3 regions of the Rhodococcus sp. NPDC019050 genome follow, and region 3 is predicted to be linked to each of the others. Evidence: riboswitches for the same ligand, from Rfam matches in the RefSeq annotation. Region 3 holds a riboswitch; each other region holds the start of a gene.
What was found. Region 3 has a riboswitch for S-adenosylmethionine ahead of AC0B44_RS06270 (aminotransferase class V-fold PLP-dependent enzyme). Riboswitches for the same ligand answer to the same signal wherever they lie in the genome.

Region 1 (7,456 bases), on a different contig from region 3:
GTCGACTGCGGCGACGGTGTTGCGCCCCGAGCCGTACGCGACCTGCAAACCGGCGACTTCCAGGAGAGGAGAGTTGGTGCTCATCGGGTTCCCCGATTCTCGACGGCGTGGCCGATGCGGTGCGCGGCGAGCACGACGGCGACGATCACCAGCCCGGGCAGGGTGGTCATCCACCACGCCGTCGCCAGGTAGTTGCGTCCTTCGGCGATCAGCGATCCCCATTCGGGTGTGGGCGGTACCGCTCCGAAGCCGAGGAAGCTGAGCGACGACACCGCGAGCACGGCCATCCCGAATTCGACCGCGGCGAGGGCGAGGACCGGTGCGTAGGAATTGCGGAGCACATGCCGGCGCAGCACCGAATACCAGCGTGCACCGGAGGCGAACGCCGCTTCGACGTACAGTGCGCGCCGCACTCGCAGCACCTCCGAACGCATCACCCGCGCGAAGTTGGCGACGAGGCCGACACCCACGGCGATCGCCACGTTGATCGTCCCGAACCCGAGCGCGGTGACGAGTGCGAGCGAGAGCAGCAGCGCGGGAATCGACAGCAGCACATCGACGATGCGCATGAGTACGGCGTCGAGGACACCGCCCACCGCGCCGGAGAGGAGACCGATCGTCGAGCCCGTGACGAGTGCGATCCCGACGGCGAGCAGCGTTGCGGTGAGTGACAGGCCCGCGCCGTGCACGACCCGCGTGTAGACGTCGCGGCCGATGTTGTCGGTGCCGAACCAGTGGGTGGGGCTCGGGCCCTGCAGTTTCTCCGCGGGTACCCCCAGCAGCGGATCGCCGGAGGCGAACACCGAGGGGAAGAGAGCGAAACCCACCGCGAGCAGCAACACCGCCGCCGACACCGCGACCACCCAGTGCCGCCGCACCTGAACGGCCACCGCACGCCCCCGCGCCTTCCGGCGAACATGTGTTTCCGTGGACGCCGAGTGGCTTGCGTCCAGTTCGTCTCTGATCAGAGTGTCAGACAAGAGCTTTCACCTCCGGGTCGGCTTCCTGCCCTGCGGGTGCGGGTCGCGCGGCCACCGTGGTGCCCCGTCGCCCGCCGACGCCGACGATCCGTGGGTCGATCAGCGGATACAGCACGTCCACCACGAGATTGACGACGACGAACACGGCTGCGGAGAACACCACGATCCCCTGCACGACGGGGATGTCCTGTGCCATGACCGACATCTGTGTCAGCCGTCCGATACCGGCGCGAGAGAACACCGTCTCGACGACGACCGACCCCGCGAGCAACGAGCCGACGAGAACGCCGGCGATGGTGAACGCCGGAATGCTCGACAACCGCAGGGCGTGCCTCAACTGGACGCGCAGGCGGGACACACCTTTGGCGCGAGCCGCTTCGATGAAGGGCTGCCGCCAGGTCGAGGTGAGGCTCGCGGCGAGTACCTGCGCGATGACCGCGGAGGTCGGCAGTGCCAGCGTGATCGCGGGCAGAATCAGGTGCTCGATGCTCTGGTCCCCGAAAGCCGGAAGCAGCTTCAAGCGGAACGAGAAGACCTGGAGCAGGATCAGGCCGACCCAGAAGGTCGGGACCGCGACACCCAGCGGAGGCAGCGACAACAGGGCGCTGCGCAACCATCCGATGCGTGTGTAGGTCGCGAGCAGTGCGACCGTGGTCCCCACGGTCACCGCGACCACCAACGCTGTGGCCGCGAGCATCAACGTGCTGGGCAGTGCCGCACCGATCGCCTCGGTCCCCGGCTGGCCGGTCGAAATCGAGATGCCGAAGTCACCCCGGACCGCACTACTCAGCGCATTCCAATACTGGACCCACACCGGCTGATCGAGCCCGTATCTCGCCTGCAGTTGCGCGATCGCCGCCGCATCGACGGGCGTGCCGTTGTCTGCCGAGGCGACCATGCTCACCGGGTCGGACGGCAGCAAGTAGAGGACACCGAAGGAGACGGTGAACGCAGCCCACAACACGCCGATCGCCTGCAGCACGCGAAGTCCCAAATAGCGCAGCACGATCTACTCGCTCAGCCAGGCGTCGAAGAACTGCAGTCGCGCCGAGGCCTCGAATGCGAGATCCTGGACGGTCGGACCCACCCCGATCGCCTGCGACAGTTCGACGGTGGGGATCCACAAGCCGTTGTCGAGCACGAGTTGCTGGGCCTGACCGATCAACTCGCCGCGCGCTGCCGGATCGACAGTCGTCAGCTGGGCGACCAGCACGTCGTCGAGCTGCGGGATCGGTCCGCGCCGGTTGATGTTCCGGCCCTCGAGACCGAACGCCGTGCGCAGGATGTCCCCGTCGGCGCGAGTGCTGTTGTAGTACGACGACTCGTACTCGCCGGAATTCTGCCGCGCCGTCTGCTCGGGCATGGACTGCAGGTCGAGCTGGAGGTCCACACCCACGGCACGGAGCTGTTGCTGAACGAGTTCGAGAATGGCCTGGTTGCCGGCGAACACGGGGCTGAACAGCACCGGGAAGCTCAGCCGCTGTCCGTCCTTGACCCGGATTCCGTCGGCTCCGGGGATCCATCCGGCCTCGTCGAGAATCTTTTCCGCCTTGTCCGGATCGTAGGTGACCTCGGCGAGCGCGACGTAGCCGGGGGTCGCCGACGCCAATGTGCTCGTCGCCGGACGGAAGTCGGGTCCGAGGACGGTGTCGACGAGTTCCTGGCGGTCGAGCGCCGGGACGAGTGCGGCGCGGACGGCGGGGTCGGTCAGTACCCCGCGGCTGACGTTGGGCTGGAACCCGAACGGAATCCCAGGATTCGACGTGGTGAGGATTCGTCCCCCGGCACCCTCGATCTGTGGCGCGTCCTGTGGCAGCGCGTCCGAGACCGCGTCGAGCTGACCCGACGCGAGCGAACCCGTACGGACACCCGACTCGGGAACGATCGAGAATTCGATGCGGTCGAGATAGGCCTCGCCGTCGTGCGCGAACGCTTCCGATCCCCAGGAGTATCCGGTGCGTTTGACGAGTGTCGCGGACTTGTCCTGCTGGTAATCCTCGTACACGAACGGCCCGGTTCCGGAAAGGTCTCCGGCGCAACGCTCCTCGGCGGTCTTGGCGGTGTCGTTGTCGGAGAGCAGGCCGAGTTGCAACGTCGCGGTCGCTTGCAGGAACGGTGCATTGGGTGCGGAGAAGTTCACCTGTGCGGTGGCTTCGTCGACCGCGGTGGTACCGGTGTATCCGGCGAGGTAACCGACGGCACTCGGAGCCTTGACTCCTCCGATGGTGTTCACGATCGCATCGAAGTTGTTCTTGACCGAGGTCGCAGTGAGCGGCGTGCCGTCGCTGAACGTGACGCCGTCCTTCAGCCGGAACGTGAACTGGGTGGCGTCCTCGTTGACGTCCCAGCTCTCGGCGAGCCACGGCACGATCTCGCCGGTTTCGGGGTTCTGATCGGTGAGCGAGTCGACGACCTGACGCGCCACGTAGATGGTCTGATTGGTGCCGGCCTGGGCCGGATCCGCGCAGGTGGGCGCCTGTGACAGGCCGTACCGCAGTGTTCCGCCGGGCTGCGGGGTGCCACCACCGGGTGTGGCCGCCGACGAATCGGTCCCGCATGCGGTCAAGCCGCCGGCGAGTGCCGAAGCGGTGAGGGCGGCGACGACGACGCGGCGGGAAGCGGATATGGACGAAAGTGGCACCTGTGGCTCCATGACTCGGCACGGCACCGGTGGCCACGCGGGTGCGGGGCGGCCGGGTCCGTAGTAGATGTGCTGCGGGAGGATGCTTTACGACGCGGAGATCGCGCGACGGCGACAGAGTGCGCCGCTGCTGCGGCACAGGTCGACGTGCCGGCGCGACCAGGATCCCACCGAGTGCCGGTTCCTCATGATGTCCTCCATCGTTTCCGGCGGTAGCACCCTCACCTACGGGGCAGGGGGTTGCTGCGACGTCGTCGAGCCGGGTCTCTCGGTCGCTCTGGATGGTCCTGGCAGACGCTACGCATTTCGGAGCGGGTGGCACACGCTTACGCTCAGCGTGATCGAAACTCCCTAGCCCGCGACCAGCCGGCCCGGGATCGCCGCACGCAGGGCCGGGGCGACCTCGCTCTGGAACAGTTCGAGACTCGCGCGCTGCTCCGCGACGGTGAGCCCACCCCGGTCGGCGGTGACGTGCATGACCTCGTGTCCGAGTCGCTCGTGATAACGCAACACCTTGTCCACCACCTGCTGTGGGCTGCCGATGAGGGCGGAACTGCGCTCGGCGAAGTCCTCGACGGTGTCGAACACGATCGGATGGCCTGCCTCGTGGGCGAGGCGCAGCCGTTGTTCGAACAGCGGGCGGAACCGGTCGACCGCTTCCTGCGATGTCCGTGCCACATACAACCCGGCGGTGCCCGCGCCCACCCGCGCCGCAGCGGGATCGTGTCCGTACGCCGCCCAGCGCTCCCGGTAATAGTCGATCAGCTCGGCATAGGGCTCGATCGGGTTGGTCACGTTGGCCGAGAACACCGGGTCGCCGTACTTCGCCGCCAGGTCGACCGACTCACGGCTCGTTGCGCTGCCGTGCCAAATCGTCAGGCGTCGTTGGAACGGACGCGGCACGGTGACCGCATCGGTGAGCGACGGGCGGAAGCGTCCCTCCCATGTCGTGGTCTCGTTCTCCCACAACAGCCGGAAAAGTTCGTAGCCTTCGCGATTGCGATCCCATTGGTCGTCGGGGGTCACGTGGAACAGTTCTGCCTGTGCGGTGCCGTTGCCCTTGCCGATCATCAGGTTCAGGCGACCGCCGGACAGATTGTCGAGTGTCGAGTAGTCCTCGAACGCGCGCACCGGATCGAGCAGGCTCAGGGTGGTCACGCCGGTCCACAGTTCGAGCGTCGACGTGCGTGCGGCGATGTTGGCGAGCACGACCGGCGGCGACGACGACAGGAACGGGTGTTCGTGCCGCTCACCCACCGCGAAGCCTTCGAACCCGAGTTGTTCGGCCAGCACCGCCGTGTCCACCACCTCTCGCAGCCGTTCGGCGATGCCGAGTATTTCTCCGGTCACGGGGTCGGGTTGGTGGGTGATCAGGCTCAGCAACAGGAATCTCACGCGTACTCCGCCTTTCGGGTCAGGAACTTCTCGAACGGGTGAGGGCCGATCTCCTCGGCGGGTCGCGTCGCGTCGTACAGGGCGGTGTATCCCGCGGCGAGATAGAGACCGACGGCTTCGGGTTGGCGCCACCCCGTCGTGAGGTAGATCCGGGTGTAGCCACGCAGCGACGCTTCGTTTTCCAGTTCTGCGAGAACGACGCGCGCAAGTCCCCGTCGGCGATGTCGCCGGGAGGTCCAGATTCGTTTGAGTTCGGCGGTGTGCTCGTCGTATCGCCGGAACGCTCCGCCCGCGACCGGTTCCCCGTCTTCGACGACGACGAGCAACGCCCCGTGGGGTGGGGCGAACTCCTCACCCGGGTGCGTCGTCAGTGATTCGAGTTGCTCCTCGAGCGGACGTTCGTATCGGGTGCTGTATTCCACCGCCAATTCGGCGAGCAGGGGCGCGGCGAGAGGGTCGTCCTGCGCGACGGCGTGGATCTCGAGCGGGCGGGTATCGCTCATATGGCCACCGCACTGTCACGAATACCGAGGCGGAACGGGTCCTGGGTGGCGGCGGTTCCGTCGGTAAGTCCCGCCACCAGTTCTCCGATGGCGGGCGCGAACTTGAATCCGTGTCCGGAAAAACCTGCGGCGACGGTGACTTCGCCGATCCGGTCGACGACGAAGTTGCTGTCCGGCGTGGTGGTGTAGAGGCACGTGTCGGCGGCGACGCTGTCGGGGTCGACTCCCGGAAGCCACGTCGTCGCGTAGTCGACGAGTCGCCGGATACCGTCCGGATCGGGTTCGAAGGTGCGGGCGTCCGGATCCACTTCCGGTCCGGTGCCGTGTTCGCCGATCTTGATGCCGTCGTCGGATCCGAGACCGTAGATGCCCTCGGTTGTCAGGCGCGCGCCCGGATGATGCACGAAAGCGGGCCACTGCTCGTCGGTGCGGGGAGCGAAGTGGGCGGGTTGTTCCTGTGTGGTTCGCAAGCGGGGAAGATGAGGGACCGGTGCGATGCCACCCTCGGACAGGAGTCGGCGCGACCATGCGCCGGCAGCGATCACGACGTGCCCCGCCCGCACCACCTCGCTGTCGGTGATCACTTCGAAGCCCGAGGCGACGCGGCGCAGTGCACGCACCGCACTGCCGAACCGCACGTCGGCGCCCGCGAGTGCGGCAGCCTGCTGGAGTGCGACGACCGACCTGTCCGCATGCAATCTTCCGGCGCCGGGATGGTGCACCACCGACGTGTCGAAACGAATTCCCGGCCAGCGTTTCTCGGCCACGTCAGGCTCGAGGACTGCGACCTCGATACCGAGTGCATCGAGCACACGTGCACGAGCGAGGACCGCCTCGGGCAGTCCGTGGTCGACGGCGCCGGTGACGGTGAGCAACTCGCTCCCGGTCACGTCCTCGAGTTGCCTCCACAACGGCAGTGCCGACGCGGCGAGCGCCGTGTAGAACTGCCCGTCGTACGCCTGCCGGTAGATGCGCGAACTTCCGTGCGAGGCACCCCGCCGATGCCCCTGTTCGAACTGCTCGAACAACGCGACCGTGCGGCCGCGGGCCGCGAGACGCCAGGCGGCAGCCGAACCGATGACACCGCCACCGATCACCACCACGTCGACCCCCGTGTTCACCGGGCTCATGTTCTCTCCTTCGCGTCCGGAATCAGGAAGCAGTCTTGGGCAGACCCGGCGGGTTGATCCGCGAGTCGTCGATGGCTTCGCTGGTGATGCCCCAACGCTCGAGAACCTTTGCGTACGTTCCGTTCTCGATGATGTGGTCGAGTGCCTCGTTGATTGCCTGGATGAGCCCGTTGTCTATCTTCGTCAGCACCGCGATCTCGCCTTGCAACTCCGACCCCGCACCGGAGAACGTCCCCGCCACTTCGGTCTCGCCTGTCTGCAGGGCGTGGAACGCGGAGGTCGGGTTGGGGCCGACGTATGCGTCGATGCGGCCCGATCCGAGTGCCAGGTAGTAGTCCACGGCATTCTGGTAGTAGAGGATTTCGGCCGGCTCGAGTCCCGCGGCGATGTTCTGCTCGTTCCATTCGACGAGCAGTGCCTCCTGGTTGGTGCCGGAACCGACACCGACCGTCAGGGCGGCAATGTCTTTCGGACCACCGAAGGTGATGCCACTGTCCTTCTGCACCTCCACCGCGAGGCTGTCGAGCCGGTAGGTCGCGAAGTCGTACTTCTCCTTGCGCTCCTCGGTCACGGTGACGTTGGAGATGAACACGTCGGCCTCCCCCGAGTCGACGCGTACGAAGTTCTGCGCCCAGTCCGCAGCGGTCAACTCGACGTCGAGGTCGAGCACGTCCCCGATCAGATGGGCGAAGTCGGTCTCGGAACCGATGATTGTGGTGTCGTCGTCGGCGTAGAAGCGCAACGGCGGGGCGGTGCCGGCGGAACCGGTCACGACCAGGGTGCCGCGGTCACGGATCGCCTGCGGCA
Region 2 (7,456 bases), on a different contig from region 3:
ATGATCGGGCCGCTGCTGACGGCCGACAGACCCAGCGACACCACCATCGCCAGGGCGAGGCCGAGGAGTGCCGCGCCGTCCTTGAGCTTGACGATCACGAAGTTCGGTTTGTCCCGCGCGTAGTCCCACATCGCGGTCAGCGCGTCCCGGAGGTTCGCCATCCACGCGAGGCCCGCGTACACCGCGGTGAGCGAGCCGATGAGCCCCACGGTGCTGCGCGCGTTGATCGCGGAGTCGATCAGATTCTGGACCGTGCCACCGAGTTCGCCGGGAATGTTCTGAGCGATGATGTCGCGGACGTCGTCGAGCAACTCGGGACGCCCGGCGAGCACGAAACCGACGAGAGCGAACCCGACCATGATGATCGGGACGATCGCGAGCACCGTGAAGTACGTCAGGCCCGCGGCGTAGTAGTCGCCCTTCTGGCCCTGATAGCGGTCCGCAGCCCGCATCAGTCGGTCGAACCAGGGATGTGCGGCGCGCTGACGCTCGAGAAAACTCGGCTCCTTGTCGCCGTCCGGCTCGCCGGCCATCAGGGCACTCCTCATCTACTTTCGGGGCAGGAATCCCACCCTGTCATAGACCTGCGCCAGCGTGCGGGACGCCACCTCACGTGCCCGATCCGCGCCGTGCTCGAGAATCCGGAGCAGTTCCGCCTCGTCGCTCAGGTACTCGTCCACCCGCGCGCGAATGGGCGTGACGAACTCGGTGAGCACCTCGGCGGTGTCGGCCTTCAGATCGCCGTAACCCTTGCCCTCGTAGCCCGCGACGAGATCGTCGACGCTGCGTCCGGACAGAGCCGACTGGATCGTGAGCAGATTCGATACGCCCGGCTTGTTCTCGCGATCGAACCGGATCTCACGCTCGTTGTCGGTCACCGCGGATCGGATCTTCTTCGCGGACACCTTCGGATCGTCGAGCAGGTTGATCAGACCGGCGTCGGTCGCCGCGGACTTGCTCATCTTGGCAGTCGGATCCTGCAGGTCGTAGATCTTCGCGGTTTCCTTGACGATCATCGGCTCCGGAACGACGAAGGTTTTCCCGAACCTGGAGTTGAACCGCTGGGCGAGGTCGCGCGTGAGCTCGAGGTGCTGACGCTGGTCCTCACCGACCGGCACGTGGCTGGCGCGGTAGAGCAGGATGTCGGCAGCCATGAGGATCGGGTAGGTGAACAACCCGACGCCGGCGTGGTCGGTTCCCTGCTTGGCGGCCTTGTCCTTGAACTGCGTCATTCGCGACGCTTCACCGAATCCGGTGATACAGCTCAGAACCCATGACAGTTCGGCGTGTTCGGGCACCTGGCTCTGCACGAAGAGCACCGACTTCTCCGGGTCGATGCCGATGGCGAGCAACTGCGCTGCGGAGACGAGCACACGCTTGCGGAGAAGCTTGGGTTCGTAGGGAACGGTGATCGCGTGCAGATCCGGGATGAAGTAGAACGCGTCGTTCTCGTCCTGCGCAGGAACCCACTGCGCCAGCGCACCGAGAAAGTTCCCGAGGTGGAACGAATCCGAGGTGGGCTGGATGCCGGACAGCACCCGGGGGCGCGCCTTCGGCTTCGTGGTGTCCGGAACTGCAGTACTCGACATGTGAACGATGATTTCACGAATCGATTTGGACGTGCGACCGAGGTCGGCCTGCCGCATCCTGCGAGGACCGCCTCAGCCGAACGTCACCGTCACCGGTGCGTGATCGGACCACCGTTCGGCGTACGTCGCCGCCCGCTCCACCCGGGCATCGGCCACGCGCGCGGCGAGCGCCGGGGTCACGAGGTGGTAGTCGATCCGCCACCCGGCGTCGGTGTCGAACGCTTTGCCCCGGTACGACCACCACGAGTACGGCCCCGGCACGTCGCCGTGGACGTCGCGGACCACATCCCGCCATCCGGCGTCGAGCAGTTCCGCGACCCAGGCCCGTTCGTTCGGCAGGAAGCCCGACTTCTTGACGTTGCCCTTCCAGTTCTTGATGTCCCGCTCGGTGTGGGCGATGTTCCAGTCACCGCACACCACCATGTCCCTGCCCTGCGCCGTCACCGCTGCCGATCGCTCCGCGAGGTACGCCGCGAAGCCCTTCATGAAGCGCTCCTTGTCGTCCTGCTTGGGCGTCTGGGCTTCGCCGGTGGGCAGGTACAGGCTCGCGACCGTCACGTCGCCGAAGTCCGCCTCGATGTACCGGCCCGCGGCCGCGAATTCCTCGGCGTCGAACCCCACGCGCACCGCGGCGGCGGGGATGCGCGACAGGATCGCCACGCCCGCTCGTCCCTTGGCCGACGACTCGGCGCCGACACAATGCCAACCGGCTTCCAGCGCGGGTGCGATCGCGGCGTGGAACTGCTGCTCGGTCGCGCGAACCTCCTGCAGGCAGACGATGTCGGCCGCCGACGCGGCCAGCCAGTCCAGCAGACCCTTGCCGGCGGCGGCGCGGACGCCGTTGACGTTCACGGTGGTGATGATGAGCGACACGCCGGTCACCGTATCCGACGTATCGGACTGTTCCGGCGCGCGGCGTGCCCGTTCGTGGCGTGCACCACCTCCGGGAAACCGCCACGCCGTGCGACGGTCGGGAAACACACAACGGGACGCCCCGAAGGGCGTCCCGTGTCGTACCGGTGTGGGGAGAACCGAATCAGGCGCGAGCCTTCTGCAGGTTCTCGTCGAGCGCTCCGAGGAACTCCTCGGTGGTGAGCCAGGCCTGCTCGGGCCCGACGAGCAGCGCGAGGTCCTTGGTCATCTGGCCGTTCTCGACGGTCTTGATGACGACGTCCTCGAGCTGCTGTGCGAACTCGATCACCTCGGGGGTGTTGTCGAGCTTGCCGCGGTGCTCGAGACCGCGGGTCCAGGCGAAGATCGACGCGATGGGGTTCGTCGACGTCGGCTTGCCCTGCTGGTGCTGACGGTAGTGGCGGGTCACGGTACCGTGCGCGGCCTCCGCCTCGACGGTCTTGCCGTCCGGCGTCATCAGGACCGAGGTCATCAGGCCGAGCGAACCGTAGCCCTGCGCGACGGTGTCGGACTGCACGTCGCCGTCGTAGTTCTTGCAGGCCCAGACGTAGCCGCCCTCCCACTTGAGCGAGGACGCGACCATGTCGTCGATGAGGCGGTGCTCGTAGGTCAGGCCCGCAGCGTCGAACTCTGCCTTGAACTCTTCCTCGTAGATCCGCTGGAACTCGTCCTTGAACATGCCGTCGTAGGCCTTGAGGATCGTGTTCTTGGTCGACAGGTAGACCGGGTAGTTGCGCTGCAGACCGTACGAGAGCGATGCGCGCGCGAAGTCCTGGATGGACTTCTTGTAGTTGTACATACCCATGACGACGCCGCCGTCCTCGGGGATCTGGCACACCTCGTGCTGGATCGGCTCGCTGCCGTCCTCCGGGGTGAAGGTGATCGTCACGGTGCCGGGACGGTCGACCTTGAAGTCGGTGGCGCGGTACTGATCACCGAACGCGTGACGACCGACGATGACGGGCTTGGTCCAGCCCGGCACCAGGCGCGGTACGTTCGAGATGATGATGGGCGCACGGAAGATGGTGCCGCCGAGGATGTTACGGATCGTGCCGTTGGGCGACCGCCACATCTTCTTCAGGCCGAACTCCTCGACCCGCGCCTCGTCCGGCGTGATCGTCGCGCACTTGACGCCGACGTTGTGCTTCTTGATGGCGTTGGCCGCGTCGATGGTCACCTGATCGTCGGTGGCATCGCGGTGCTCCACACCGAGGTCGTAATATTCGAGATCCACATCCAGGTACGGATGGATCAACTTGTCTTTGATGAACTGCCAGATAATGCGGGTCATCTCGTCGCCGTCGAGTTCGACGACCTTACCCTCAACTTTGATCTTGGACATGTGCGCTTCTTGTCCTCCTAGGACGTTTACTGGGTCCCCAATCGACCGCGCTTTGTGAGCGCAGTCGCCTTCGGCTCGGTACGAGCGAGCATGGCCCTGTCCGCATACTGACAGCGACCAAACATGACAAGCGTACTGCTATTCGACGCGTCCGCAAAGCGGCAATACCACCCCATGACAACTACCGACCAGTAACCTTGCCGCTGGTCACAGACGCTGCGAGACCCCCTGCCCGTCGGTCCGCGACAGTCGCTAGACTTTCCGCGAGGTCATGAGTGCCAGCGTGAAGCCCCGGCTTGCTGGCCGGCAACCCTCCAGCCAGGGTGGGGTGCTCCGGGTGAGGACACGGTCGTCGGAACACCGACGGCAAGCCGGTTGCGGGAGGGTGAGACGACGAGCTGTCACCAACAGCTTCCACTCCAGCCCTCCCCCATGCGTCGAAGGACACGATGAGCGACACCCTGTACATCCTCCCCGCGAGCGGCCGGGCCGTCGAGTCGATCACACTCGCCCCGTTCGTCGCGCTCTCCCCCCACGCCGAGGCGGTCACCCCTTGACCACGGAGACGGAGCCGGTCCACGTCGAACTGCCGTCCGACGACGGGCGCCTCGGGAAGATCCGCATCGGCTCCCTGCGCCTCGAAAGCGGCGAGTCGCTCCCCGACGTCACCATCGCCGTGCAGCGGTGGGGCGCGCTCTCTCCGGCACGGGACAACGTCGTCCTCGTCGAGCACGCGCTGACCGGCGACTCACACGTCACCGGCCCGGCCGGTCCCGAGCATCCGTCACCGGGCTGGTGGTCGGGAATGGTCGGTCCCGGAGCCCCGCTCGACACCGATCGGTGGTGTGTGATCTCCACCAACGTGCTGGGCGGCTGCCGCGGCACCACCGGCCCGGGAACTACCGCGCCCGACGCCAAAGCCTGGGGTTCGCGGTTTCCGTTGATCACCGTGCGCGACCAGGTTGCGGCCGAGGTCGCGCTGCTCGACGCGCTCGGCATCGAGACGCTCGCCGCTGTGACCGGCGGCTCGATGGGCGGCATGCGCACCCTCGAGTGGATCATCACCCACCCCGACCGGGTACGTGCCTCACTCGTGCTCGCGACCTGCGCACGCGCAACCGCCGATCAGATCGGGACGCAGAGCACGCAGATCGCAGCGATCACCGCGGATCCGGACTGGCAGGGCGGCAACTACTACGGCACCGGCCGCATCCCCGCGACCGGCCTGGGGATCGCCCGCCGGATCGCCCACCTGACCTACCGGACCGAACACGAGCTCGACGCCCGGTTCGCGAACCACCCGCAGGACGGCGAGGACCCGTGGCGCGGCGGCCGGTATTCGGTGGAGGGCTACCTCGAACACCAAGCCGACAAGCTTGTCGCACGGTTCGATCCCGGCACCTATGTGGTGCTGTCCGAAGTGATGAACCGGCACGACGTGGGACGGGGCCGCGGTGGCGTCGAAGCCGCGCTCGCTTCCACGCCCGTGAAGACGATCGTCGCGGGTGTCGACTCGGACCGTCTGTATCCGCTGCGCTTGCAGCAAGAGATTGCCGACGCGCTCCCGGGTTCCGACAGGTTGCGCGTCCTCGTCTCCCGCAACGGCCACGACGGCTTCCTCACCGAGGCGGAAGCCGTGGCGAAGCTCCTCGACGAAATGATGGTGCTCTCGCAGGGCTAGCCGCCGTCCGGCGGTGGGCCGGCCCCGTCTCCTATCGGGCGGACGGAAGGAACGCCGTCGCGCCCGACAGGTCGCCCTGCCGGCCCGCGAGCGGAGTCACGAGACCGCGACGTTCGAGGATCGGCCGCACACCCTCGCCGATCCGATATGCCTCTTCGAGGTGGGGATAGCCCGACAGCACGAAGTGGTCGAGCCCGACCGCCGCGTACTCGGCGATGCGATCGGCGACCTCCTCGTGGGAACCGACGAGCGCGGTACCCGCGCCGCCGCGGACCAGGCCGACGCCCGCCCACAGGTTCGGCGACACCTCCAGACTGCGTGAATCGCCGCCGGCGACGTAACTGCTGCCACCGCCGTGCAGTTCCACCATCCGGCGCTGCCCCTCCGATCCCGAACGGGCAAGACTCTGCTGGGCCTTCTCGACCGTCGCGGGGTCGAGCGCCGACAACAGCCGGTCCGCCTCCGCCCACGCCTCTTCCGAGGTGTCCCGGCTGATGACGTGCAGGCGGATGCCGTAGTCGAGGGTGCGGCCCTGGATGTCGGCCAGCCCGCGGATCCAGGCGATCTTGTCCGCGACCGCGCTCGGCGGCTCACCCCAGGTGAGGTACGTGTCGCAGTACCTCGACGCGACGGTTCCCGCTGCGGGAGAAGACCCGCCGAAGAACAACGGCGGCGCCGGGTCGGGGATGCGCTGGAGTTGTGCGTTCTCGACCTTGATGTAGTCGCCGTCGAAGTCGACCGGTCCGTTGCCCGCCCACAACCGGCGGAGAACGTCGAGATACTCACCGCACCGCGCGTAGCGCTGGTTCTTGTCGAGGAAGTCGCCGAAGGTGCGCTGCTCGTGGTCTTCGCCCCCGGTCACCACGTTGAGGAGCAGCCTGCCCTGCGACTGCCACTGGAAGGTCGCCGCCATCTGGGCGGCGAGGGTCGGGGAGATGAGACCGGGACGCAGCGCCACGAGGAATTTGAGCGTCTCGGTGGTGTCGATCATCATCGCCGTGGTCAGCCACGCGTCCTCGCACCATCCTCCGGTGGGAGTGAGTACCGACTCGAACCCGCTGGATTCGGCAGCCGCACCGATCTGGTTGAGGTATCGCAACGTGGCGGCGCGGTCTCCCGACATCGAACTGCCGTGACCCCCTGCCATCAGAACGGTTACGCACCGTCGTCGCTGCGAGCCTGCTCGGCACCACGGTGGAGTGGTACGACTTCTTCCTCTACGCCACGGCCGCCAGCCTGGTGTTCAACCAGCTGTTCTTCCCCGATCAGAGTTCGTTCGTCGGGACGATGCTCGCCTTCGCCACGTTCGCCGTCGGCTTCGTGGTCCGCCCGATCGGCGGGGTGGTCTTCGGGCACATCGGCGACCGCATCGGCCGCAAGAAGACCCTCGCGCTCACGATGTTCATCATGGGCATCGCCACCGCCCTGATGGGCGTCCTGCCCACCCACGAACAGGTCGGGATCCTCGCACCGATTCTCCTGCTGCTGTTGCGCATCCTTCAGGGGTTCGCCCTCGGTGGGGAATGGGCAGGTGCTGTGCTGCTCGCCGTCGAACACAGCCCCGAGAAGAAGCGCGGCCTGTTCGGGAGCATTCCCCAGGTCGGACTTGCCCTCGGGCTCGCGTTGGGGACCGGGGTCTTCGCGGCTCTCCAGGTGATATTCGACGACGAGCAATTCCTCGCGTACGGCTGGCGCATCGCGTTCCTGCTCAGCCTGGTTCTCGTCGCCGTGGGCTTCGTCGTCCGGCTGAAGGTCGACGAGACGCCCGCGTTCCGTGAAGTGCAGGAACTGGCAAAGCGGTCGGAGGCGCCGCTCGTGGACGTCTTCCGGCCGGGTGTGCGACGCAGCACCGTTCTGGGATTGCTGTCGCGGTGGGGTGAAGGCGCCGCGTTCAACACGTGGGGCGTGTTCGCCATCGCCTACGCCACGAAG
Region 3 (7,456 bases):
GTGCCGATGGTGACGTTCGCGGGATCGGCGCCGAGGGCATCGGCAAGTGCTCGCCCGGCATCGAGGGCGGGTGTGCCCGAACGGGGGGATTCGTCCTCGAGCGGTCGCAACCGGCCTCCGTCGAGCATCACCGGTTCGATGGGCGCGACGAATCCGTCGCCCACGTCGGAGGCATCCCAGCCGACAGCGAGCGTCTCGCCGCTGTAGATCCCGACGTCGACGACGACGGCATCGACCGCCACGCCGCTGCGCTGGATCTGTTCCGCGAGGTCGGCGATACGCGGGCCACCCGGGTAGAAACCGTCTTCGCCGACGGGCATAGCGGTGAGCGTCGGGTCGCCGCCGGCGACGAGGACGATCTCACCGGGCCGCGACCCCTCGACCACCCGGGTGGTGACGCGGTGGTCGCTGGGCAGGCCGAGCAGCGCGGCCGCCGTGGTGAGGATCTTCGTGGTCGATGCGGGGGTCATAGGCCGCTCGGGTTCCTGCGACCACAGGACGGTCCCGGTGGCCGCGTCGGTGACCGATCCGGTGAAGGTGCCGAGCGCCGGGTTCTTCACCGCGCCTTCGAGCGCCGTGGCCAATGCTGCGGGGACCGGTGCCGGCGCGTCTTCTGCCACGGGTGCAACCAGCGGATCTGCGATCACCGGTGCGGGGGCCGGGACGATCGTGGCGCTCGCCGTGGTGCGCACGTCGTAGACGGCGAACGCGCCTCCGACGACGAGGGCGAGGAAACCGGCCGTCCAGATGGCGAACAGGATCCGGATGTTCCGGCGCCGACGTATGACCAACGAACCCTGCTTCTTGTTGTTTTCCTGCCCCGCCAACACGCCTCCGCTGTGTCGTGCACACTCGCGCCCTGGTGGCCGCCTTCGTGGTCCGGTACCTGCGTCGTCCAGACTAGCGCCGCGCCCGTTATCCTTTCTCCGGACCATCACCGCAGATACGGATGTCGTATCGCGAGCGAAAACACCGACGAAGTGAGGCAAGCGCGTGGAGTTCGAGGTCACCATCGAGATCCCCAAGGGACAGCGGAACAAGTACGAGGTCGATCACGAGACCGGCCGCGTCAAGCTCGACCGCTACCTCTACACCTCGTTCGGGTACCCGGCCGATTACGGGTACATCGAGAACACCCTCGGTGAAGACGGTGATCCGCTCGACTGCCTGGTGCTGCTCCCCGAGTCCGTGTACCCCGGCGTCATCGTCGACGCCCGCCCCGTCGGCATGTTCAAGATGGTCGACGAGGCCGGTGGCGACGACAAGGTGCTCGCGGTTCCCGCGGGCGACCCGCGGTGGGATCACATCCAGGACATCGGCGACGTCCCGCAGTTCGAACTCGATGCGATCAAGCACTTTTTCGTGCACTACAAGGATCTCGAGCCGGGCAAGCACGTCGAGGCCGCCGATTGGACGGGCCGCGAGGACGCCGAGGCCGAGGTGCACGCCTCCATCGCACGGCTGAAGGACAACGGCGGGCACTGAGTCCGCCATCTGGGTCCGGCAGCGCGCCGGTGCCGACACGAACTCCCGGTCGATCCTCGGATCGGCCGGGAGTTCGTCGTTTCGGTGGTGCCGGTGTCTACCGGACGGCCGTCACCGGCCCTTGAACTGCGGCGGACGCTTCTCGAAGACCGCCTTGATCGCTTCGCCGAGGTCCTCGGACGGCAGGAACGCAGCGTTCCAGGCGGCGACATAGCGAAGGCTGTCGTCGACCTGTGCGGAACGGCTGTGGTCGAGCACATCCTTGATGCCGTGGACGACCAGCGGCGGGTTCGCGGCGATCTCGGCGGCGGTCTCGTGGGCCGCGGCCAGAACGGCCTCCGCGTCGGCGAAGACATCGTTGACGAGCCCGATCTTCTCGGCGCGCGCGGCGTCGATGTCCTTGCCCGTGAGAGCGAGTTCGCGGACGTGCCCGTCGCCGATGATGTACGGCAACCGCGCCAGGGTGCCGACGTCTGCCACCATGCCGACCTTCACTTCGCGGACGCTGAACTTGGCGTCCGCACTCGCGTAGCGGATGTCGGCTGCGGTAACGAGGTCGACACCGCCGCCGATGCACCACCCCTGGATCGCGGCGACAACCGGCTTGCGGCAGTCGGCAACCGCCGTGATGGCGGCCTGCATGCGCTTGACCATCCCGTGGAAGTCGGTGCGCGCCTTGGCACGTGCTCCCTCGTCGAGAACGGCCGCGAGGTCACCGCCCATCGCGACGAGGTCGAGACCGAACGTGAAATGCTTGCCCGAGCCGGCGAGCACCACGGCCCGCACGTCGGGATCGGCGTCGAGTTCTGCGAACAGAACGGGCAGTTCGGACCAGAGGTCCGGGCCCATCGCGTTGCCTTTGCCGGGCCCGATGAGCGTGACCTGGGCGACATGGTCCTTACGCTCGACGGTGAACGCTTTCCAACTGGTGTGATCGGTCATTACTCGAGAGTAATGTCTGTCGTCGACCAGCACAGCGACCGGGCCGAAAGTAGGCGGGCGTTTCGTGTATTCGCCGCACGTGGGCAGGTCCTACTCTTGACCCATGAGCAGGTTCTGGCACCCCAACGTGGCCCGCGTAGCCGACACGCTCATCGCCCGCGGACACCACGGGCTCATCATCCGGCAACCCGACTCCGTGCGGACCGCGGAACAGGCCGCCGCGGCGGTGGGCGCGGACCCGGCGGCCATCGTGAAGTCACTGGTGTTCCTTCTCGACGACGACCCGATTCTCTTGCTCGTATCCGGGGCACATCGGGTAGTGCTCGACCGGACGGGCGAGCGCCTCGGCGGCACGCTCGTCCCGGCGCCCAGGTCGCTGGTCGTCGAGGTCACCGGTCAGCCCGTCGGCGGCGTCGCCCCACTCGGTCATTTCACCAACCTGCCGACCTACATCGACCGCTCTCTGCAGGACCACGCCGAACTGTGGGCTGCGGGCGGCTGCGCGAATACGTTGTTCCGCACTACTTATCGCGAATTGATGCGCGTCACCGCGGGCATCGACGTCGATGTGGACTGACCCCCTGTCGTCCGATACCGTGCAGCGCGCCCGGCACGGTACACTTCGACTCATGACCGAAGCGTGGAGCCGCAGGCACGTCGACCTGTGCCGCACCCGCTCGAGTCTCTGTGCGCGCTGAGATACGCACCAGCCCTCCTTCTTTCCCGGCGCCCCGACCGTCATTCGTCGCATCCACGGCACGCGGCACCGCCGGTACACCCATTCTCCGAGCGGAGTCCTTCATGACCACCGACCATCTCGAACGCACACGTAACACCCTCGAAGCCGATGAACCGGAACTCGTTCTGATTGTTCAGGTTTCGGACACGGGCGCCGTCAACCCCGGCGATCTCGCGGCACTCGCCGACGCCCTCCGCGAGACCGCGACCGGGCTTCTCCCGGGTGCGCGTACCCACACTCTCCTCAGCCCCGGACCCGCGCCACTCGTAGTGGACCTCCCCGCTCGCGGCCTGGTGCTCGACGGACGCCGAGTAGAACTGAGCCACACCGAATTCGAGATCTTCTCCTACCTTGTCGGGCGACCCCGCACGGCAGTTCCGCGCTCGACCCTGCGCACCCTCGGCGCCGGATACATCGATCCCGAGCGCGGCAACCGGAGCGTCGACGTGCACGTCTCGCGCATCCGGTCGAAGCTCGGCCGATTCGGCGACATCGTCACGACGGTGCGCGGAGCCGGATACCGGTTCGACCCGGACGCGCGCGTGCACGTCGTCGAGCCCCTCCACCGGAGGAGCGCATAGCAAAAACGAAGGGGCAGGAGGAATCTCCTGCCCCTTCGTCTCGCCACCAGGCCTTTGCGCTACGACGCTCGCGCAGCGGGCCGCGCACCTTCGCCGAATCGGCGCAGAACCTCGACGACGGTCGGTGAGACAGTCAGAAGTCCACGCGATTCGAGCCACGGAAGCGTGCCGTCGACGAGATGCTCGACGGTGAACGGTGCGGGCACGGGTACGAGCGTGACGCCGTCCGCCACCCCGACGGAGTGGATGTCCGCGATGAGGCTCCCGAGTCCCTCGGGTGTACCCACATACGACAGCGTGCCCGGTTCCCGGCGAGCAGTCCCCTCGATGCGAGCGTGCCGACGTGCGGCACGTGCATCGGGGTCGACGAGCACCTCGAGATCGACGAGCACCGTCACCGCATCGGGGTCGCGGCCCTCCGAGACGGCCTCGATGCGGATCCGATCGCGAATCTTCCCTGCTTCCCGCAGGTCTGCGGCGCGAACCCGAATCACGTTGCCGGACGGCGCGGCCGGATCGAGGGGCGGTTCGCCCGGACGGCCGACGGTGAGGTCGGCCCAGTAATCGGGCCCGGGCCGGCCGGACAGTTCGACGGCCACGCGCAGTAACCGCTGGGAGGAGTCCGGGTTGGCAGAATCGTTGTGCGACATGAGAGACCTCTCGTAATCTGCCGTAAGCGGCAGCAGCTGAAGAAAGCGTGCGGAGAGAACTCAGGCCGGACAGGTGCCGGAGGCCGTGCGGCACAGGTCGACATGCCTGCGGCACCAGTGCGCCATGGTCGTCGCCTCCGAGGTCATGGCGAGTACCCTACCGAGCCGGTGGGGAATTGTCGACCGCTGCGTTCGCCGTCAGATGCATTGCGACGCACCCTCTCCCGACTGAGCGAGCCCGGGACGGGTTTCCGGCGCGGGGCTCCACACACCGTCGGTCTTCGCGTGGGCCCACGCGGGCCCGTCGGCGATCAGGGTGTGCAGCGCGGCGAGAAGCCGGTCGACATCCGCCGACGAGCTACCCAGCCCCAGCGACGCCCGCACGGCGCCACCCGGACGGCCTACGCGGGCCAGCAACGGATGCGCGCAGAAACGCCCGTCGCGCACACCGATACCGTGTTCCGCCGAGAGGTACGACGCCACCTCCCCCGGTTCGTATCCGTCGACGGTGAAGGTCACGATGCCGACGCAGTCGCTCGAATCGCCCCAGAGCTTCAGGATCTCGACGCCCTCGAGGCTGCTCAGCCCGTCGACGAGCAGGCGGCACAGCTCCTCCTCGTGCCGGGTCGCGGCGTCGGTATCGAACCCGCCGAGGGTGTCGCACGCCGCGGCCAGAGCCGCAACCCCGAGCACATTCGGCGTTCCTGCCTCGTGACGCGCAGGGGCACAGGCCCATTCGGCACCGTCGAGAGTCACCTCGCGTACCGCGCCGCCGCCGGCCAGGTAGGGCTCGGCGGTGTCGAGCCAGTCACGGCGCCCGACGAGCGCACCCGCCCCGAACGGTGCATAGAGCTTGTGGCCGGAGAACGCGAGGTAGTCGATGCCGTCGGCGGCGAGGTCGACGTGGCGGTGCGGCACCAACTGCGCACCGTCGACGAGAATCCGCGCACCGCACGCATGAGCAAGAGTCGCGAGTTCGGCGATCGGCAGCACCTCACCGGTGACGTTGGAGGCACCGGTGACGGCAAGCAGAGCCGCCGGCGCCCGGGTCAACTCGGCAGCGAGACGCTGCACCGTCTCCGAGACGGTATCGGCAGCCACCACGACGCGAGAGTTCTTCCACGGCAGCAGCGTTGCGTGATGTTCGATGTCGAGTACCACCACATCGCCGGGGACCGCACCCGCCAGCAGATTCAGGGAGTCGGTGGTGTTGCGGGTGAACACGACCACCTGGTCGGCATCGGCACCGACGAAGCGCGCCACCGACTCTCGCGCATCTTCGTAGCTCGCGGTGCTAACACGCGAGGCGTATCCCGCGCCACGATGCACACTCGCGTAGTACGGCAGCAACTCGGCGATGCGGTCCGTGACGGTGGCCAGCGCCGGTGCGCTCGCGGCATAGTCGAAGTTGGCGTAGGTGCAGCTACCGCCCTGCACGAGCGGCACCTGCACGTCACATCCGGAGACGCGAGCGAACGGCGCGATGCAGGCGGTGGTCGATACAGCAGTCATGACAAAATCCCTCGTCGATCCAGGGACCCGTCGGTGATCGCCACGACGATGGAAATCGATCGCCGGCGGAGTCCGCGCTTGCCGTGTCCGGTGTTGGAAACACAGCCAGGTCGTCACCCGGAGCACCCCACCGCGGAGGAGGGTTGCCGACCAGCAAGCCGGGGCTCGATGCTGGTACTCATGACCTGCCGAAGAGAATTGCAGCCGGACGGTCACGTGTCAACCCGGATGCGTACCGCCGGTCGCGGCGACACCCGTCGACGCCTCCGACCTGCCGGAACACGGGCGCTCACTCGGACCGGGTGCGACACACCGGGTCGGCGCTGCGCCCCGACGTTCACCTCGTGTCCACTTGAACGTGAGATAACCGGAGCACCATCGAGTAGAAGGACGACGCGGACTTGCCTGCCCACCTCCCCGCTGAACACCTCGGTTCTGCGATTCCCGCGGAGTTTCTTCGCGCGTCGCACGCACCGCAGGCTCGCACCCTCGTCGACATCCTTCGCGCGACCGCCGAGGCTTTCCCCGACGCGCCCGCGATCGACGACGGAACGAGCCCCATCGGCTACGGGGAACTCGTCGAGAAGGTAAGGGTGGGCGCGTATGCGCTCATCGATGCCGGCGTCGGAGCAGGAGATCGAGTCGGGGTCCGGATGACGTCCGGCCGGGCCGACCTGTACGTGACAATCCTGGCGATCCTCGCGGCCGGCGCGGCATACGTTCCCGTCGATGCAGACGACCCGGACGAACGCGCCGACCTGGTCTTCTCCGAGGCGAAGGTCACCGCGATCGTCACCGATGAGGGCATCGGCCCCGGTACCGCGCCCTTCCGGACCGACCCGCCGCTGCGGGGGCCGAACCTCGAGGACGACGCGTGGATCATCTTCACGTCGGGATCGACCGGGACCCCGAAAGGTGTGGCGGTCGACCATCGCAACGCCGCCGCTTTCGTCGACGCCGAAGCACGATTGTTCTGCCGGGATGTGCCGCTCGGTCCCGGCGACCGGGTGCTGGCCGGATTGTCGGTCGCCTTCGACGCGTCGTGTGAGGAGATGTGGCTCGCGTGGCGCCACGGCGCGTGCCTCGTGCCCGCTCCTCGCTCACTGGTCCGGTCCGGGATGGACCTCGGACCGTGGTTGATATCCCGTGACATCAGCGTCGTGTCCACCGTCCCCACCCTCGCTGCCATGTGGCCGGCCGAATCTCTGGAAGCGGTGCGCCTGCTCATCTTCGGCGGCGAATCGTGTCCGCCCGACCTCGTCGAGCGACTCGCGGTACCGGGACGGGAATTGTGGAACACCTACGGCCCGACCGAAGCCACCGTCGTCGCCTGCGCCGCCCTCATGGATGGCACGGGTCCGGTGCGCATCGGTCTGCCCCTCGACGGCTGGGATCTCGCCGTCGTCGACGCCGATGGCAACCCGGTCGCCGAGGGTGAGAGCGGCGAACTGGTCATCGGCGGAGTGGGTCTCGCGCGCTATCTCGACCCGGAGAAGGATGCCGAAAAGTACGCTCCCATGCCCACTCTCGGATGGAAACGTGCTTAC

Region 1: linked by a shared signal. The riboswitch ahead of AC0B44_RS09145 (putative leader peptide) and the one ahead of AC0B44_RS06270 (aminotransferase class V-fold PLP-dependent enzyme) in region 3 are both predicted to bind S-adenosylmethionine.
Region 2: linked by a shared signal. The riboswitch ahead of metX (homoserine O-acetyltransferase MetX) and the one ahead of AC0B44_RS06270 (aminotransferase class V-fold PLP-dependent enzyme) in region 3 are both predicted to bind S-adenosylmethionine.

What each region holds. Positions count from the first base shown of each region.
Region 1 is NZ_JBVOON010000006.1:47,688-55,143, forward strand. Features, by position in the region: gene AC0B44_RS09125 (ABC transporter ATP-binding protein) at 1-84, opposite strand, end outside; gene AC0B44_RS09130 (ABC transporter permease) at 81-980, opposite strand; gene AC0B44_RS09135 (ABC transporter permease) at 973-1,986, opposite strand; gene AC0B44_RS09140 (ABC transporter substrate-binding protein) at 1,990-3,633, opposite strand; gene AC0B44_RS09145 (putative leader peptide) at 3,709-3,822, opposite strand; SAM riboswitch class I at 3,816-3,909, opposite strand; gene AC0B44_RS09150 (LLM class flavin-dependent oxidoreductase) at 3,973-5,016, opposite strand; gene AC0B44_RS09155 (GNAT family N-acetyltransferase) at 5,013-5,519, opposite strand; gene AC0B44_RS09160 (FAD-dependent oxidoreductase) at 5,516-6,649, opposite strand; gene AC0B44_RS09165 (ABC transporter substrate-binding protein) at 6,672-7,456, opposite strand, start outside.
Region 2 is NZ_JBVOON010000004.1:160,329-167,784, forward strand. Features, by position in the region: gene yhjD (inner membrane protein YhjD) at 1-533, opposite strand, end outside; gene trpS (tryptophan--tRNA ligase) at 549-1,589, opposite strand; gene AC0B44_RS07080 (exodeoxyribonuclease III) at 1,662-2,462, opposite strand; gene AC0B44_RS07085 (NADP-dependent isocitrate dehydrogenase) at 2,626-3,843, opposite strand; SAM riboswitch class IV at 4,111-4,222, shown strand; gene metX (homoserine O-acetyltransferase MetX) at 4,397-5,524, shown strand; gene AC0B44_RS07095 (LLM class flavin-dependent oxidoreductase) at 5,556-6,671, opposite strand; gene AC0B44_RS07100 (MFS transporter) at 6,617-7,456, shown strand, end outside.
Region 3 is NZ_JBVOON010000003.1:346,201-353,656, forward strand. Features, by position in the region: gene dacB (D-alanyl-D-alanine carboxypeptidase/D-alanyl-D-alanine endopeptidase) at 1-827, opposite strand, end outside; gene AC0B44_RS06240 (inorganic diphosphatase) at 994-1,485, shown strand; gene AC0B44_RS06245 (crotonase/enoyl-CoA hydratase family protein) at 1,597-2,427, opposite strand; gene AC0B44_RS06250 (YbaK/EbsC family protein) at 2,531-3,004, shown strand; gene AC0B44_RS06255 (putative leader peptide) at 3,057-3,125, shown strand; gene AC0B44_RS06260 (winged helix-turn-helix domain-containing protein) at 3,229-3,747, shown strand; gene AC0B44_RS06265 (hypothetical protein) at 3,807-4,397, opposite strand; gene AC0B44_RS06270 (aminotransferase class V-fold PLP-dependent enzyme) at 4,596-5,909, opposite strand; SAM riboswitch class IV at 5,979-6,095, opposite strand; gene AC0B44_RS06275 (Pls/PosA family non-ribosomal peptide synthetase) at 6,311-7,456, shown strand, end outside.